DNA from 2 places in the Nonomuraea sp. NPDC050786 genome. Region 2 is predicted to be linked to the other one. Evidence: riboswitches for the same ligand, from Rfam matches in the RefSeq annotation. Region 2 holds a riboswitch; the other holds the start of a gene.
What was found. A riboswitch is a leader RNA that binds a small molecule or an ion and turns the genes downstream of it on or off. The one in region 2 is predicted to bind glycine.
Positions count from the first base shown of each region.

Region 1: linked by a shared signal. The riboswitch ahead of gcvP (aminomethyl-transferring glycine dehydrogenase) and the one ahead of gcvT (glycine cleavage system aminomethyltransferase GcvT) in region 2 are both predicted to bind glycine.

Region 1 is NZ_JBFAHJ010000038.1:96,614-104,155, reverse strand. It holds gene gcvP (aminomethyl-transferring glycine dehydrogenase) at 63-2,888, opposite strand; glycine riboswitch at 3,055-3,153, opposite strand; gene AB0H84_RS45510 (MerR family transcriptional regulator) at 3,286-3,906, opposite strand; gene AB0H84_RS45505 (bifunctional nuclease family protein) at 4,054-4,524, opposite strand; gene AB0H84_RS45500 (MerR family transcriptional regulator) at 4,658-5,311, opposite strand; gene AB0H84_RS45495 (FHA domain-containing protein) at 5,379-5,891, opposite strand; gene AB0H84_RS45490 (mannose-1-phosphate guanyltransferase) at 6,222-7,542, opposite strand, start outside.
Region 2 is NZ_JBFAHJ010000042.1:63,528-71,069, reverse strand. It holds gene AB0H84_RS47650 (glutamine synthetase family protein) at 1-437, shown strand, start outside; gene AB0H84_RS47645 (aldehyde dehydrogenase family protein) at 447-1,790, shown strand; gene AB0H84_RS47640 (3-oxoacyl-ACP reductase) at 1,781-2,560, shown strand; gene AB0H84_RS47635 (gamma-glutamyl-gamma-aminobutyrate hydrolase family protein) at 2,586-3,278, shown strand; glycine riboswitch at 3,371-3,468, shown strand; glycine riboswitch at 3,483-3,582, shown strand; gene gcvT (glycine cleavage system aminomethyltransferase GcvT) at 3,617-4,702, shown strand; gene gcvH (glycine cleavage system protein GcvH) at 4,699-5,088, shown strand; gene AB0H84_RS47620 (L-serine ammonia-lyase) at 5,146-6,522, shown strand; gene AB0H84_RS47615 (hypothetical protein) at 6,598-6,849, shown strand.

The DNA of each region.
Region 1 (7,542 bases), on a different contig from region 2:
CGAACTCAGAACAGGCCCTAGTCCTCGTACGCGAAGCGACGAGGACCCACGCCGTCAGGCCCCTAGTCCTCGTAGGCCTCGAGGGGCGGGCAGGAGCACACCAGGTTCCGGTCCCCGTACGCCTGGTCGATCCGCCGCACCGGCACCCAGTACTTCCCGTCCCGCAGCGACGGCAGCGGATAGGCCGCCTCGCTCCGCGAGTAGGGGTGCGGCCACTCGTCCGCGCTGACGGACTCGGCCGTGTGCGGGGCGTTGCGCAGCGGGTTGTCCGTCTTGTCGTACTCCCCGGACGCCACCTTGGAGATCTCCCCGCGAATGGCGATCATCGCGTCCACGAACCGGTCGAGCTCCCCGAGGTCCTCGCTCTCGGTCGGCTCGATCATCAGCGTCCCTGCGACGGGGAACGACATGGTGGGCGCGTGGAAGCCGTAGTCGATGAGCCGCTTGGCCACGTCGTCCACGGTGACCCCGGTCTCCTTGGTGATCTGCCGCAGGTCGATGATGCACTCGTGGGCCACCAGCCCGCCGCGGCCGGTGTAGAGCACGGGGTAGTGCGGGGCGAGCCGCCTGGCCAGGTAGTTCGCCGACAGGATGGCCTGCTCGGTGGCCGCCGTGAGCCCTTCCGAGCCCATCATCCTGACGTACGCCCACGAGATCGGCAGGATCCCCGCCGACCCGTACGGCGCCGCCGAGACGGGGCCGACCGGCGTGCCGTTGTGCAGGGGGTGACCGGGCAGGTAGGCCGCCAGGTGGCCGCGTACCGCGACGGGACCGACGCCGGGACCGCCGCCCCCGTGCGGGATGCAGAACGTCTTGTGCAGGTTGAGGTGGGACACGTCGGCCCCGAACTCGCCCGGCTTGGCCAGCCCGACGAGCGCGTTGAGATTGGCCCCGTCCACGTACACCTGGCCGCCGGCCTCGTGCACCTTGGCGCAGACCTCGGTGATCGACTCCTCGTACACACCGTGCGTCGAGGGATACGTGACCATGATCGCGGCCAGCCGGTCGCGGTGCTTGTCGATCTTGGCGTCGAGGTCGGCCAGGTCGATGTTGCCGTCGGAGTCGCAGGCCACGACCACGACCCGCATGCCCGCCATGACGGCGCTGGCCGCGTTGGTGCCGTGGGCGGAGGACGGGATGAGGCAGACGTCGCGACCGTCCTGGCCGCCCGCGCGGTGGTAGGCGCGGATGGCCAGCAGCCCGGCGAACTCGCCCTGCGAGCCCGCGTTCGGCTGGATGGAGACGCGGTCGTAGCCGGTCACCTCGGCCAGCCACTCCTCCAGCGTCCCGATCAGCTCCTGGTAGCCCGCGACCTGGTCGTCAGGCGCGTACGGGTGGATCCCGGCGAACTCGGGCCAGGTGATCGGCTCCATCTCGGTGGTCGCGTTCAGCTTCATCGTGCAGGAGCCGAGCGGGATCATCGAGCGGTCGAGCGCGATGTCCTTGTCCTCCAGCTTGCGCAGGTAGCGCAGCATCGCGGTCTCGGAGCGGTGGCTGTGGAAGACCGGGTGGGTCAGGTACGCCGACTCGCGCAGCAGCGAGGCGGGCAGCGCGTCGGAGTCGAGATCCGCGGCGGCGCGGTCGATCCCGAACGCGGCCCACACCTTGGCCAGCTCGGCGGCCCCGGTCTTCTCGTCGCAGGAGATGGAGACGAGGTCCTCGCCGGCCTGCCAGAGGTTGACGCCCCGCTCGGCGGCGGCGGCGACCACGGCGGCGGCCCCACCGGGAACGCGAACCAGCACGGTGTCGAAGAACTCCCCGTGCACGACCTCCAGCCCCGCCTCGCGCAGCCCGTCGGCGAGGGCCACGGCGTGCCGGTGGACCCGGTGGGCGATCCGGCGCAGCCCCTCGGGGCCGTGGTAGACGGCGTACATGCCGGCGATGACGGCGAGCAGGACCTGCGCGGTGCAGATGTTGCTGGTGGCCTTCTCGCGGCGGATGTGCTGCTCGCGGGTCTGCAGGGCCAGCCGGTACGCGGGGTCGCCGTCGGCGTCCACCGACACGCCGACGAGCCGCCCGGGGAGCTGGCGCTGCAGGCCCTCGCGTACGGACATGTACGCGGCGTGCGGCCCGCCGAACCCGAACGGCACGCCGAACCGCTGAGAGGACCCGATCGCGATGTCGGCGCCGAGCTCGCCGGGGGCGGCCACGAGCGTCAGGGCCAGCAGGTCGGCGGCGGCCACGACGAGCGCGCCCGCCTCGTGCGCGGCGGCGGCCACGGCGCGGAAGTCGCGCAGCCGGCCGGACGCGCCCGGGTACTGCACCAGCAGGCCGAAGCATTCGGGCAGCTCGCCGTCGAGGGAGTGCTCCACCAGCTCGATGCCGAGGGGCTCGGCGCGGGTGGCGAGCACGGCCTTGGTCTGCGGCAGCGCGTCGGCGTCGACCACGAACACGTTGCTCTTGGACCTGCCCGCGCGGCGGGCCAGCGTCATCGCCTCGGCGGCGGCCGTGGCCTCGTCGAGGAGGGAGGCGCCCGCGACGGGCAGGCCGGTCAGGTCGGTGACGACGGTCTGGAAGTTCAGCAGCGCCTCGAGGCGGCCCTGCGAGATCTCCGGCTGGTACGGGGTGTAGGCGGTGTACCAGCCCGGGTTCTCCAGCAGGTTGCGGCGGATGACCGCGGGCGTGATCGTGTCGTGGTAGCCCAGGCCGATCATCGAGGTGAGCACGCGGTTGCGCCCGGCCAGGGCGCGCAGTTCGGCGATGGCCTCGGCCTCCCCGACGGCGGCGGGCAGCTTGAGCCGGTCCTTGGCCCTGATGGCCTCGGGGACGGCCACCGCCACCAGGTCAGCCACGGACTCGAAGCCCACGGCCTCGAGCATGCGCTGCTGCTCGGCCTCCGACGGGCCGATGTGCCTGGACGAGAACGGCGGAGCTGACAGGTCGGTCATGGAAAGTGCCTCCCGAGGCTTGGAGACCGGCGCCAGGGCGCGGGCGAGTGCCGGATCTCCCCCTCTGTCAGCGCGGCGGGACCGCGACCTGAGAGCTTCACCCCGGTAAGGGGCTTGCACCGTCGGTGAGACGCGCCTGGCGGGTGCGCCTGCTTTCCAGAGTTGCCTCGCCCGAGCGGTACGGGGTGCCTGAGAGATTCCGGGGAGGGTTGCTCCTTCGGCGCCCGGGGACCCGTGGGCCCAGGGACTCTCCCGCACGGGGTCGTCAGCCTTGCTTAGGTTACAACCCTATCCGTTACGGGAGAATTTCCACGACACGGGGCAATGTGAACTTTCCGGCCTATTTCCCGGGCCCGCCACAAGCGGCGGCGGGCCGGTCAGGCAACGGGGCGCGCGGTCAGCTCATGCGCCGGGCGCGGCGGCGGCGGGCCAGTTCGTCAGCGGGGTGGTCGGCCGGGACGGTGTCCTCGACCGCCGCTCGTTCCCCCGGCAGCTCCGCGAGGGAGCCCTCGACCTCGCGCCAGACCCGGCCGAGCGCGATGCCGAACACGCCCTGGCCGCCCTGGAGCAGGTCGATCACCTCGTCGGCCGAGGTGCACTCGTAGACGCTGACGCCGTCGCTCATCAGCGTGATCTGCGCGAGGTCGGCCACCCCGCGGTCACGCAGGTGCTGCACGGCCGTACGGATCTGCTGGAGCGACACCCCGGTGTCGAGGAGCCGCTTGACGACTTTGAGCACCAGGATGTCGCGGAAGCTGTAGAGCCGCTGGGAGCCGGAGCCCTGCGCGGCTCTTATCGTGGGCTCCACGAGGCCCGTGCGCGCCCAGTAGTCGAGCTGCCTGTAGGTGATGCCGGCCGCCGCGCAGGCCGTCGGCCCGCGATATCCGATGTCCGCCGGCAGCGCCGTGGGCTGCTCGTCGAAGAGCAGACCCTGCTCCCCGGCACGCTGCCGCGCGCTCTCGCGCCGCACCGGATCTTCCTGGCCGGCCGTCTTTCCCTCGCCGCTGCTGACCGCCACGCGGACCTCCGGCTTTCTCTCATCCCGTGGTCTGATCTGGGGGTTCGTAAAGGGCGACCACGGGTTTCACTTGCACCGTAGGACCGTGACCATGCTCAGTCAACGATCCGGCTCGGCGCGTCGTGAAGCGTAAATGCACCGAAATACCTACCCCGCCCTGCCGAAGTCTTCGGGCGTGATCGTGTCAAGGAACTCCCTGAACTTCTCCACCTCGTCTTCCTGGTCGTCCGGGATGATGACACCGGCCTCCTGGACGACCTCCTCGCTCGCGAAGATGCGCGCCCCGGTGCGCAGGGCGAGCGCGATCGAGTCGGACGGGCGCGCGCTCACCTCCACGCCGTTGGAGAACACCAGGTCGGCGAAGAAGATGCCGTCGCGCAAGGCGACGATGTTGACCGCTCGCAGGCCTACACCCAGAGCGCTCAGCACGTCTCGGAAGAGGTCGTGGGTGAGCGGCCGCGGCGGGGGCTCCTCCGCTTGGGCCAGGGCGATGGCTGTCGCCTCGGTCATGCCAATCCATATAGGAAGGAACCGCTCCCCGTGTGCCTCCTTGAGCAAGACGATCGGCTGATTTGTGGGCATTTCTACTCGAACGCCCACGACCTCCATCTGCAACACGGGCTGCTCCGTATTCCTGACCGGTCACCCGGCACAGCTATTTGGCTCGTCGCTTCTGCTGACTGGCTACTGCAATTCAACGTAACACCCGGCGGGCCTGAAGTGCGCCTCCACCTCCCAGCCCGAGGCCCCCTCAGCGCCCCAGGACCGACCGGATCCCCGACCGCACAAGGGATGCGTGCAAATCGAGCAGAAGGGTGGAAAGCTCCCTCGCGACCTCGTCGGCCTCCCCGATGGCGCCGGGTGCCCGCCGCTTGAGTATGGGGGCGACGCTCTGCTCGACCAGGCCGCACTCGCGCTCGGCCGCCGCCTTGACGGCGCGCAGGTGGCGGGCGTGCAGGCCGAAACGGGCCAGGGAGCCGACGGTGCGGGCCACGTTGAGCGCCTCCTCGTCGTAGCGCCTGGCCACCGGGGCGAGCAGCCCGTAGTCCTCCAGCTCGGTGAGCGCCTCCTCGTCGATCCCGGCGGCCTCGAGCAGCTCGGCCCGGCTGAGCCGGACCTCCTGCTTCTCCTGCACGGCGCGCGGGCGGCCGAAGCTCTCCGCCATCCTGTCCTTGATCACCCGCAGCGGCAGGTAGTGGTCGCGCTGCTCGGTGAGGATGAAGCGGAGCTGCTCCACGTGCAGGTGGGTGAACTTGCGGTAGCCGGACGGGCTGCGCTCGGGCTCGATCAGCCCCTCACCCTCCAAGAACCGGATCTTGGAGATCGTCACATCGGGGAACTCGCCCTGCAGCAGCGCGAGCACCTCCCCGATGCTCATGTGCGAGCGGGCCGCCTGCGCGCTCATGCGGCCTCCCTCGGCGGCCCCATGAGCTCACATGAGGCTGTGCTTGTCGGTCGCTCGCTTCGCTCGCTCATGTGCCGGCGGTGGTCCTCATCAGGAAGAGGAGGCGGAACTTGCCGATCTGCACCTCGTCTCCGGAGTGCAGGGGGACCTCCTCGATGCGCTCCCTGTTGACGTAGGTGCCGTTGAGGCTGCCCACGTCACGCACGGAGAACTGGCCGCCGCGGTGCCGGTAGAACTCGACGTGGCGGCGGGAGACCGTGATGTCGTCGAGGAAGATGTCGCTCTCCGGATGACGCCCGGTCGTGGTGAGGTCCTTGTCGAGCCGGAAACGGCTCCCCTGGTTGGGGCCCCTGGTCACCGTGAGCAACGCCGTGCCGGGCGGCAGCTGTTCGACGAGCGCCCGCTCAGCCAGGAGCATGTCGCCTGTCTCAGCCTCGTACGCCTCGATTCCCGCGATGGAGATCGTCGATGTGGTGTCCCCGGAGACCTCGGGTCTGGTCAGCGGTGACCCACAACGGGAACAGAAACGGGCATCCTCGGGGTTGGCGTGCCCGCACTGCGTGCAGTAGACGCTCGGCATCGATCGGCTCGGCCTCCTACCGCGAAGACGCGGCGACGGTGCTCATGGGCGCGCCTCGCTTCGCTTTTTCAAGTTTGCGAATGCCGCAACATACGCTGATCAGCGGCAAAGGTCAAGGCGGGGCACTGGACTGTTGGTTTGGACGCAGACAAAGTTACCGCCGCCCCCGCCCCGTGGTCCATGCCGCCGCGCGTTTCTACATTACGATCTTGCGGCACTCTGTGCGCACATCGAAAGGCGTATTCGGGGACCGACTGTGCGCAACGGGCGACCGCACCCGGCATCTCACCACCTCCGTCACCCTCCGTGAGCGCTGGTCCACGGCACCGCTCAACCGGCGGCCTGCTCGACGATGCGGGCCCACCGCTCCAGGAGCGCCTGGGCGCTGTCCATGTCGTTCGCCTCGGCCCACAGGTCGGTGACGGGCTCGGCGGCGGCCGGCAGCACCAGCACCCAGCTCCCGTCCGGGTGGGCCAGGCGGACGCCGTCGGTGGTGTCGATGCGGCCGCCGTCCTGCTCGGCCTCGGCCGCCTCGATGACCGAGCGCATGACGGCGCCCTTGGCCGCCCACGGGGTGGGCACGGTGCGCTTGAGCATCTTCACCTCGGGGATCCGGGCGTCGATCTGGCTGAGCGACAGGCGGGTCCGCGCCACCAGGCCGAGCATGCGCATGAACGCGGCCAGCCCGTCGATGGCCGGGCTGAACTCCGGCACGACGAAGCCGCCGCGCCCGTCGGCGGCGAAGATCATGTCGGGGCCGGCGGCGGCCGAGGTGAGGGCGTCGAGCGCGGTGGAGGTCCACTGCACCTCCACGCCGTGGAAGCGGCAGACCTGCTCGGCGACCCTGGTCGTGGTGACCGGCAGCGCCACCTGGCCGCCCCTGCGCTCGGCGGCGACGAGGTCGAGCACGACGAGCAGGGCGCGTTCCTCGTTGATGAGGTGCCCCATCTCGTCCACCAGCGCGATGCGCTCCCCGACCGGGTCGAACCGGACCCCGAACGCCGCCCGCGACGAGCTGACCAGTTCCGACAGGCGCTGCAGGTCGCGGCGGCGCTCGGCGAGCGTCTCGGTGGGCGAGACGTCGTCGAGGCGGGCGTTGACGGTGAGCACCTCGACGCCGACCCGGCCGAGCAGCGTGGGCAGCACCAGCGAGGACGTGCCGCCGGCGCAGTCCACGACGACCTTCATGTCCCTGACGTCGCCCACGTCGACGTGGCGCAGCAGCTCGTGGGTGTAGTCCTCGACGGCCCTGGCCGGGTAGGTGAGCGAGGCGATCTCGCCGGGGAAGGCGCGGCGGTACTCCTGACGGGAGACGACCCGCTCCAGCTTGCGCTGGGCGGCCGGGGGCAGGTCGGCGCCGCGGCCGTCCATGATCACGATGTCCACGCTCTGCGGGTCGCCCGGCGTGGTGCGCAGCGCGATGCCCCCCGCGGCCGACTCCCGCGCCGTGTGGAAGCGGGCGACGGGCAGCGGGGCGGCCTCGAGGTCCAGTACGTTGATCGCGCCCGCGGTGAGCGCGCCGATGACCGCCCGCTTCAGCGCCCTGGCGGCCAGGGAGCAGTCGCGGGAGGTGACGACGTACTCGCCCTTCTTCAGGGTGGTGGCGTACGCGCTGGCCAGGCGGACGCAGAGCTCGGCGGTGATCTCGACG
Region 2 (7,542 bases):
CCAACATCAACTCCTACAAGCGCTACGTCCCCGGCAGCTTCGCGCCCACGGCCGTCAAGTGGGGCGTGGACAACCGCACCTGCTCGCTGCGGCTGGTCGGCCACGGCCTGTCGCTGCGCGTCGAGAACCGGGTCCCGGGCGGCGACGTCAACCCGTACCTCGCGGTGTCCGCGCTGATCGCGGCCGGGCTGCACGGCATCGACAACGAGCTGCCGCTGGAGAGCGCGTACGAGGGCAACGCCTACGACTCCGGCGCCGAGACCGTCCCCCACACGCTGCGCGACGCGCTGGCGCTGTTCGAGGGGTCGAAGCTGGCGCGCGAGACGTTCGGCGAGGACGTGGTCGAGCACTACGCGAACAACGCGCGGGTGGAACTGGCGGCCTTCGACGCGGCGGTGACCGATTGGGAGCTTTTCCGTGGTTTCGAGCGGATGTGAATGGGGCGCATGAAGATCGTTAATCCGGCCACGGAGGACGTCGTGGCCGACGTCGAGCTGGCCGACGCCGCCGAGGTCGACCGGGCCGTGGAGCGTGCCAGGAAGGCGTACGAGGGCTGGCGGAAGGTGTCGCCGGGCGACCGGGCGCGGCTGCTGCGCAGGTTCGCGGAGCTGGTGGACGAGCACGGCGAGGAGCTGGCCCGCCTGGAGCTGGCCAACGCCGGCCACCCGATCGGCAACGCCCGCTGGGCGGCCGGCAACGTACGCGACGTGCTCCACTTCTACGCCGGCGCCCCCGAACGCGATCACGGCAGGCAGATCCCGGTGCCCGGCGGCGTGGACATCACCTTCCAGGAGCCGCTGGGCGTCGTCGGTGTCATCGTGCCGTGGAACTTCCCTATGATGATCATGTCCTGGGGCATGGCCCCAGCGCTCGCGGCCGGCAACACGGTGATCGTCAAACCGGCCGAGTGGACCCCGCTGACCGCGCTGAGGCTGGCCGAGCTGGCCCTCGCCGCGGGCCTCCCCGAGGGGGTGCTCCAGGTTCTGCCTGGGGCAGGGGAGGTGGCGGGTGCCCGCCTGGTGGAGCACCCCGGCGTGGCGAAGATCGTGTTCACCGGCTCGACCGAGGTGGGCAAGGAGATCGCCGCCAAGGCGGCGCGGCACGTCAAGCGGGTCACGCTGGAGCTGGGCGGCAAGTCCGCGAACATCGTCTTCGCGGACGCCGATCTCGAGAAGGCCGCGAGCACCGCGCCTTACGCCGTTTTCGACAACTCCGGCCAGGACTGCTGCGCCCGCTCCCGGCTCCTCGTCCAGGCCGAGGTGTACGACGCGTTCATGGAGCGCCTGGCGACGGCCGTACGCGGCGTCAAGGTCGGCGACCCGCTCGACGAGAGCACCGAGATGGGCCCGCTGATCAGCGCCGAACACCTCGACCGCGTGCGCGGCTTCGTCCGCGGCACCCCCTACCTGCAGGGCTCCTGCCCCGACGGCAAGGGCTACTGGTTCCCGCCGACCGTGCTGACGCCCGAGGTGACGGACCCGGCGTTCACCGAGGAGATCTTCGGGCCGGTCGTGTCGGTGGTGCGCTTCGAGGACGAGGCCGAGGCCGTACGGATCGCGAACGACACCCCCTACGGCCTGAGCGGCTCCATCTGGACCCGGGACGTCGGACGGGCGCTCCGCGTGGCCAGGGCGGTCGAGGCGGGCAACCTGTCGGTCAACTCGCACTCGTCGGTCCGCTACTGGACGCCGTTCGGCGGCTTCAAGCAGTCCGGGCTCGGCAGGGAACTCGGCCCCGACGCCCTGGCGGCGTTCACCGAGACCAAGAACGTCTTCATTTCATGGGAGTAGAACAAGTGCAGCGGTTGCAGGACAGGGTGGCCGTCATCACCGGCGCGGGCAGCGGCATCGGGCTGGCCACCGCGCGCAGGTTCGCCGAGGAGGGCGCCAAGGTCGTCTGCGTGGACATCGACGAGGAGGCGGGCGTCAAGGCGGCGAACGAGGTCGGCGGCCTCTTCGTCAAGGCCGACGTGACCAGCGAGGACGACGTCGTCCGGATGTTCAGTACGGCCTTCGACACCTACGGCAGCGTGGACATCGCCTTCAACAACGCGGGCATCTCGCCGCCCGACGACGACTCCATCCTGGAGACCGGCATCGACGCCTGGCGCCGGGTCCAGGAGGTGAACCTGACCAGCGTCTACCTCTGCTGCAAGCACGTCATCCCGTACATGCGGCGGCAGGGCAAGGGCTCGATCATCAACACCGCGTCCTTCGTGGCGGTCATGGGCTCGGCGACCTCGCAGATCTCGTACACGGCCTCCAAGGGCGGGGTGCTCGCGATGACGCGCGAGCTGGGCGTGCAGTTCGCCAGGGAGGGCATCAGGGTGAACGCGCTCTGCCCCGGGCCGGTGAACACGCCGCTGCTGCAGGAGCTGTTCGCCAAGGATCCGGAGCGGGCGCAGCGGCGGCTGGTGCACATCCCCATCGGGCGCTTCGCCGAGGCGTCGGAGATCGCGGCGGCGGTGGCCTTCCTGGCCAGCGACGACGCCTCGTTCATCACGGGCAGCGAGTTCCTGGTGGACGGCGGCATCTCCGGCGCGTACGTCACGCCGCTCTAGCTCTGGGGGTCCTGTGGGGGTCAGCGTGCAGCGTCCCGTCATCGGCATCACGTCGTACGTCGAGCCGGCCAACTTCACGGTCTGGGCGGACATGACCGTGGCGCTCCTGCCGTACATGTACGTGGAGCAGGTCGTACGCGCCGGCGGGCAGCCGGTCGTCCTGCCGCCGGCCGGCGCGCCCGCGCAGGTCGTGGGCCGCCTGGACGGGCTCGTCCTGGCCGGTGGCGGGGACATCGACCCGGCGAGGTACGGCGAGCCGCCCGGGGAGCACACCGGCTATATCCGTAAATTTCGTGATGAGGCGGAGTTTGCCGTGATCAGCGCGGCCCTCGACGCCGGCCTGCCGTACCTGGGCATCTGCCGCGGCCTCCAGGTGCTCAACGTCGCCCTCGGCGGCAGCCTCCACCAGCACCTGCCCGACGTGGTCGGGCACACGGACCACTCCCCCGCACCCGGCCGCTTCGGCCCGCTGCCCGTCACCGCCGTACCCGGCACCCGCGTGGCCAAGGCGCTGGGCACCGAGCCCGTGACGGTCCCCCACTACCACCACCAGGCCATCGACCGCCTCGCGCCCGCTCTCACGGTCAGCGCCAGGGCCGGCGACGGCACGATCGAGGCGGTCGAGCTGGACTCGGCGCCCTTCGCCGTGGCCGTGCAGTGGCACCCGGAGGCCGCCGAGGACTGCGCGCTCTTCGAGGCCCTCGTCGCGGCCTGCTGACCGCAGGACCCCTGGCAACCGGACAGAGGCTCGCGAGTGACCTGAACGCGACAACACCCCCATCACCGCACTAGGCTGACGGACATCACCGGCAAAACCGCGCGGGAGAGCACCCTGACAGCCGGTCAGGGTCCCTGAAGGAGCAAGCCCTCCCCGCAAACCTCTCAAGGCAAAGGACCGCGCGGTACGAGTGAGTCTTACTCGTAGGTGACCTCTGGAAAGCAGGCCTGCGCGGCCTCGCCGAAGGTGAAAGTCCGGCAAAACTCGGGCGAAGCTCTCAGGCATCCATGACAGAGGGGGAGGATGCTGGCATCCGACCCTGTCCAGAGGTGCGACAAATGTCCCGACCCACACCGCTAAGAGACGTTCACGAGAGCCTCGGCGCCACCCTCACCGACTTCGCCGGGTGGCTCATGCCGCTCCGGTACGGGAGCGAGTCCGCGGAGCACAACGCCGTCCGGCAGGCGGCCGGGCTGTTCGACCTCTCGCACATGGGCGAGATCTTCCTGACCGGGCCGCAGGCAGGCGAGGCCCTCGACTACGCGCTGGTCGGTCACCTGTCGGCGCTGGCGCCCGGGCGGGCCAGGTACACCATGATCGTGAACGAGCGCGGCGGGGTGCTCGACGACCTCATCGTCTACCGGCTGGGCGACGAGGAGTTCATGGTCGTGGCAAACGCCTCGAACTACGAAAAAGTCGGAAATGAGCTGAAAGAGCGGTCGAAGGCGTACGACGTGGTGGTCGAGGACCGCTCGGACCAGTACGCGCTGATCGCCGTACAGGGGCCCCGAGCCCAGGAGATCCTCGCCACGCTCACCGACGCCGACCTCGACGGCCTCAAGTACTACGCGGGCCTGCCCGGCCTGGTCGACGGGCGGCAGGCGCTCATCGCCCGCACCGGCTACACCGGCGAGGACGGGTTCGAGCTGTTCGTCGCCAACCAGGACGCGGTGCCGCTCTGGCACGCGCTCATGGCGGCGGGCGAGCCCCACGGGCTCAAGCCGGCCGGCCTGTCCGCCCGCGACACGCTCAGGCTCGAGGCGGGCATGCCGCTGTACGGCAACGAACTCGGCGTCGGACTGACCCCGTTCGACGCGGGGCTGGGCAAGGTGGTGAAATTCGACAAGCCGGGCGACTTCGTCGGCAGGTCGGCGCTCGAGGCGGTCAAGGACGACACGCCGCGGCGCCGTCTCGTCGGCCTGGTCGCACGGGGACGCCGGGTGCCGCGCCACGGCTACCCGGTCACCAAGGACGGCGCCGTCGTCGGCGAGGTCACCAGCGGTGCGCCCTCCCAGACCCTGGGCAGGCCCATCGCGATGGCCTACGTGGACGCGAGCGCCGAATCAGGCCTGGCCGTGGACATCCGGGGCAGCCAAGAACCTATGGACCTGGTTGAGCTGCCCTTCTACAGGAGGAACAAGTGAGCAAGATCCCTGACGACCTGAGCTACACCAAGGAGCACGAGTGGGTGGCGGGCCTCGACGACGGCATCACCGTGACCGTCGGCATCACGGCCTTCGCCGCCGACTCGCTTGGTGACGTCGTCTTCGTGCAGCTCCCCGACGTCGGCTCCACCGTCGAGGCGGGCGACTCGGTCGGCGAGGTGGAGTCCACCAAGTCGGTGAACGAGATCTACACCCCCGTCGGCGGTGAGATCGTCGAGGTGAACCAGGTCGTCGTGGACGACCCCAGCCTGGTCAACAGCGACCCGTACGGCGATGGCTGGATGTTCCGGGTGCGCGTCGAGGGCGAGCCCGAGGACGTGCTCACCGCCGAGGAGTACACAGCACTCACCTCAGGCGAGTCCTGACCTGTTCGCCGGGGCCCGCTCCGGGCCCCGGCACCGCATGAAAGGCAGCGCTCATCAATGGCGATCAGCGTCTTCGACCTCTTCAAGATCGGCATCGGCCCGTCGAGCTCCCACACGGGAGGCCCGATGGCGGCCGCGCACAAGTTCGCCCGCGGGCTGCACGAGGACGGCCTGCTCCCGCAGGTCGCGCGGGTCGAGGCCATCCTGTACGGCTCGCTCGGCCTTACCGGCAAGGGCCACGGCAGCGACAAGGCGGTCCTGCTCGGCCTCTCCGGCGAGAAGCCCGAGCTGGTGGACGTCGACTCCATCGACGGCCGGCTGGCCGCGATGCGCGAGTCGGGCACGGTCAAGCTGTACGGGACGCACGAGATCCCCTTCGTCGTGGGTGAGCACCTCGTCTTCGAACGCAAGATCTCGCTCCCCGAACACCCGAACGGCATGCGCTTCACCGCATACCAGGCCGACGGCGAGAAGCTGAGGGAGAAGGTCTACTTCTCGGTCGGCGGCGGCTTCGTCGTGGACGAGAAGGCCACCGGCGCCGACCGCATCAAGCCGGACGACACCGTCCTGCCCTACCCCTTCACCACCGGCGAGGAGCTGCTCAAGCACTGCTCCAACACGGGCCTGTCCATCTCGGCCCTCATGCTCGAGAACGAGAAGGCGTTCGGCCGCACCGAGGAGGAGATCCGCGCGGGCCTGCTGCGGCTCTGGCAGGTCATGTCGGAGTGCGTGCAGCGCGGCATCTCCAAGGAGGGCGTCCTGCCCGGCGGCCTCAAGGTCAAGCGCCGCGCCAACCAGCTCCACCGCCGCCTGCAGTCCGAGCCGGCCGAGAAGGACCCACTGCAGGCCATGGACTGGGTGACGCTCTTCGCACTGGCGGTCAACGAGGAGAACGCCGCCGGCGGCCGCATCGTCACCGCCCCCACCAACGGCGCCGCCGGCATCATCCCGGCCGTCCTGACGTACTACACCCGCTTCGTGCCGCGCGCGGACGAGGAGGGCGTCGTGCGCTTCCTGCTGACGGCGGGCGCGATCGGCGTGCTCTTCAAGGAGAACGCCTCGATCTCGGGCGCCGAGGTGGGCTGCCAGGGCGAGGTCGGCTCGGCCTGCTCGATGGCCTCTGCCGCCCTCACGGAGGTCCTCGGGGGCACACCCGAGCAGGTGGAGAACGCCGCCGAGATCGGCATCGAGCACAACCTGGGCCTGACCTGCGACCCGATCGGCGGCCTGGTCCAGATCCCGTGCATCGAGCGGAACGCGGTGGCCTCCAACAAGGCCATCACGGCCGCCCGGATCGCACTGCGCGGCGACGGCCGCCACTTCGTGGCCCTGGACAAGGCCATCAAGACGATGCGGGACACGGGCCGGGACATGCTGGACAAGTACAAGGAGACATCGCGCGGCGGCCTCGCCGTCAACGTGATCGAGTGCTGACGGTCAGCGGCTGCGGGGACCGTGGATCTTACCGGGATCTCTGAGGATGTCATGGCAAGCAGATAACGTGAGAGCATGACGTCGCATCGCCACAACGAGGTCGTCACCATCCCTCGTGACGAATACGAGGCACTGAAAGCCGAGGTCCGGCGGCTGCGTCGGGAAGTAGTGCGACAGCAGGCCATGCGCGCCATCATGGACAACGCGGCCGACCCGGGCAACGTGCGAACGTTCACCCGCGACGAGCTGGACTCCGAGCGGGGCATCGTTGCAGCTGAATCTCGTCAGCGACGACTTCACCACCTGGTACACGAGCACATTGCATGAAGGCGTCGATGGTGATCACTATCCAAGTAGTCCGCCCCAACCTCTGATTGCCCACATAGGAGGCTCTCAACTGTGCGGACCATCTGAATGGATAAGACCATCGAGACGATGCGGGACACGGGCCGGGACATACTGGACACGTACAAGGAGACGTCACCCGGTGGCGTCGCGGCCAACGCGCTGAAGTGCCGAATTACGGCCATTTAGACAAATAGCAGACCGACTAGAACGGCAGCATCGATTTTCGGAAAACGTCGGTCGACGGCCCTAGGCTATCTACATGCCAAATTCCGATCCCACCCCCGAAGAGCTGGCCCGATTCGTGCGTCAGGCACGATCAATGACTGAGGTCCTAGCCTTGCTAGGGCTGAAGAACTCCGGTGGTCGGCGGGCAAGTCTGGGCCGCAAAATAGCCGCGCTGGGCATCGACACCAGTCATTTCCGCCGCACATCGCGAAGCAAATACACCCTCGAGATATTGTCAGCCGCCACAGCGGCGTCGACAAGTGTCTACGAGGTTCTCGACCGTCTCGGCCTTCCACGCAGCGGTGGCGCACATTCACCTATCAGCCGCCGGATCAAGACGTTTGGCATTGATATTTCGCACTTTTCGCACGTCCCCGGGCATCGGTCGAGTCCGCCACTCGAGCAGTTCGAGCGCGGTCCCGGCAAAGGTCCGCTACCAGCTCCGGT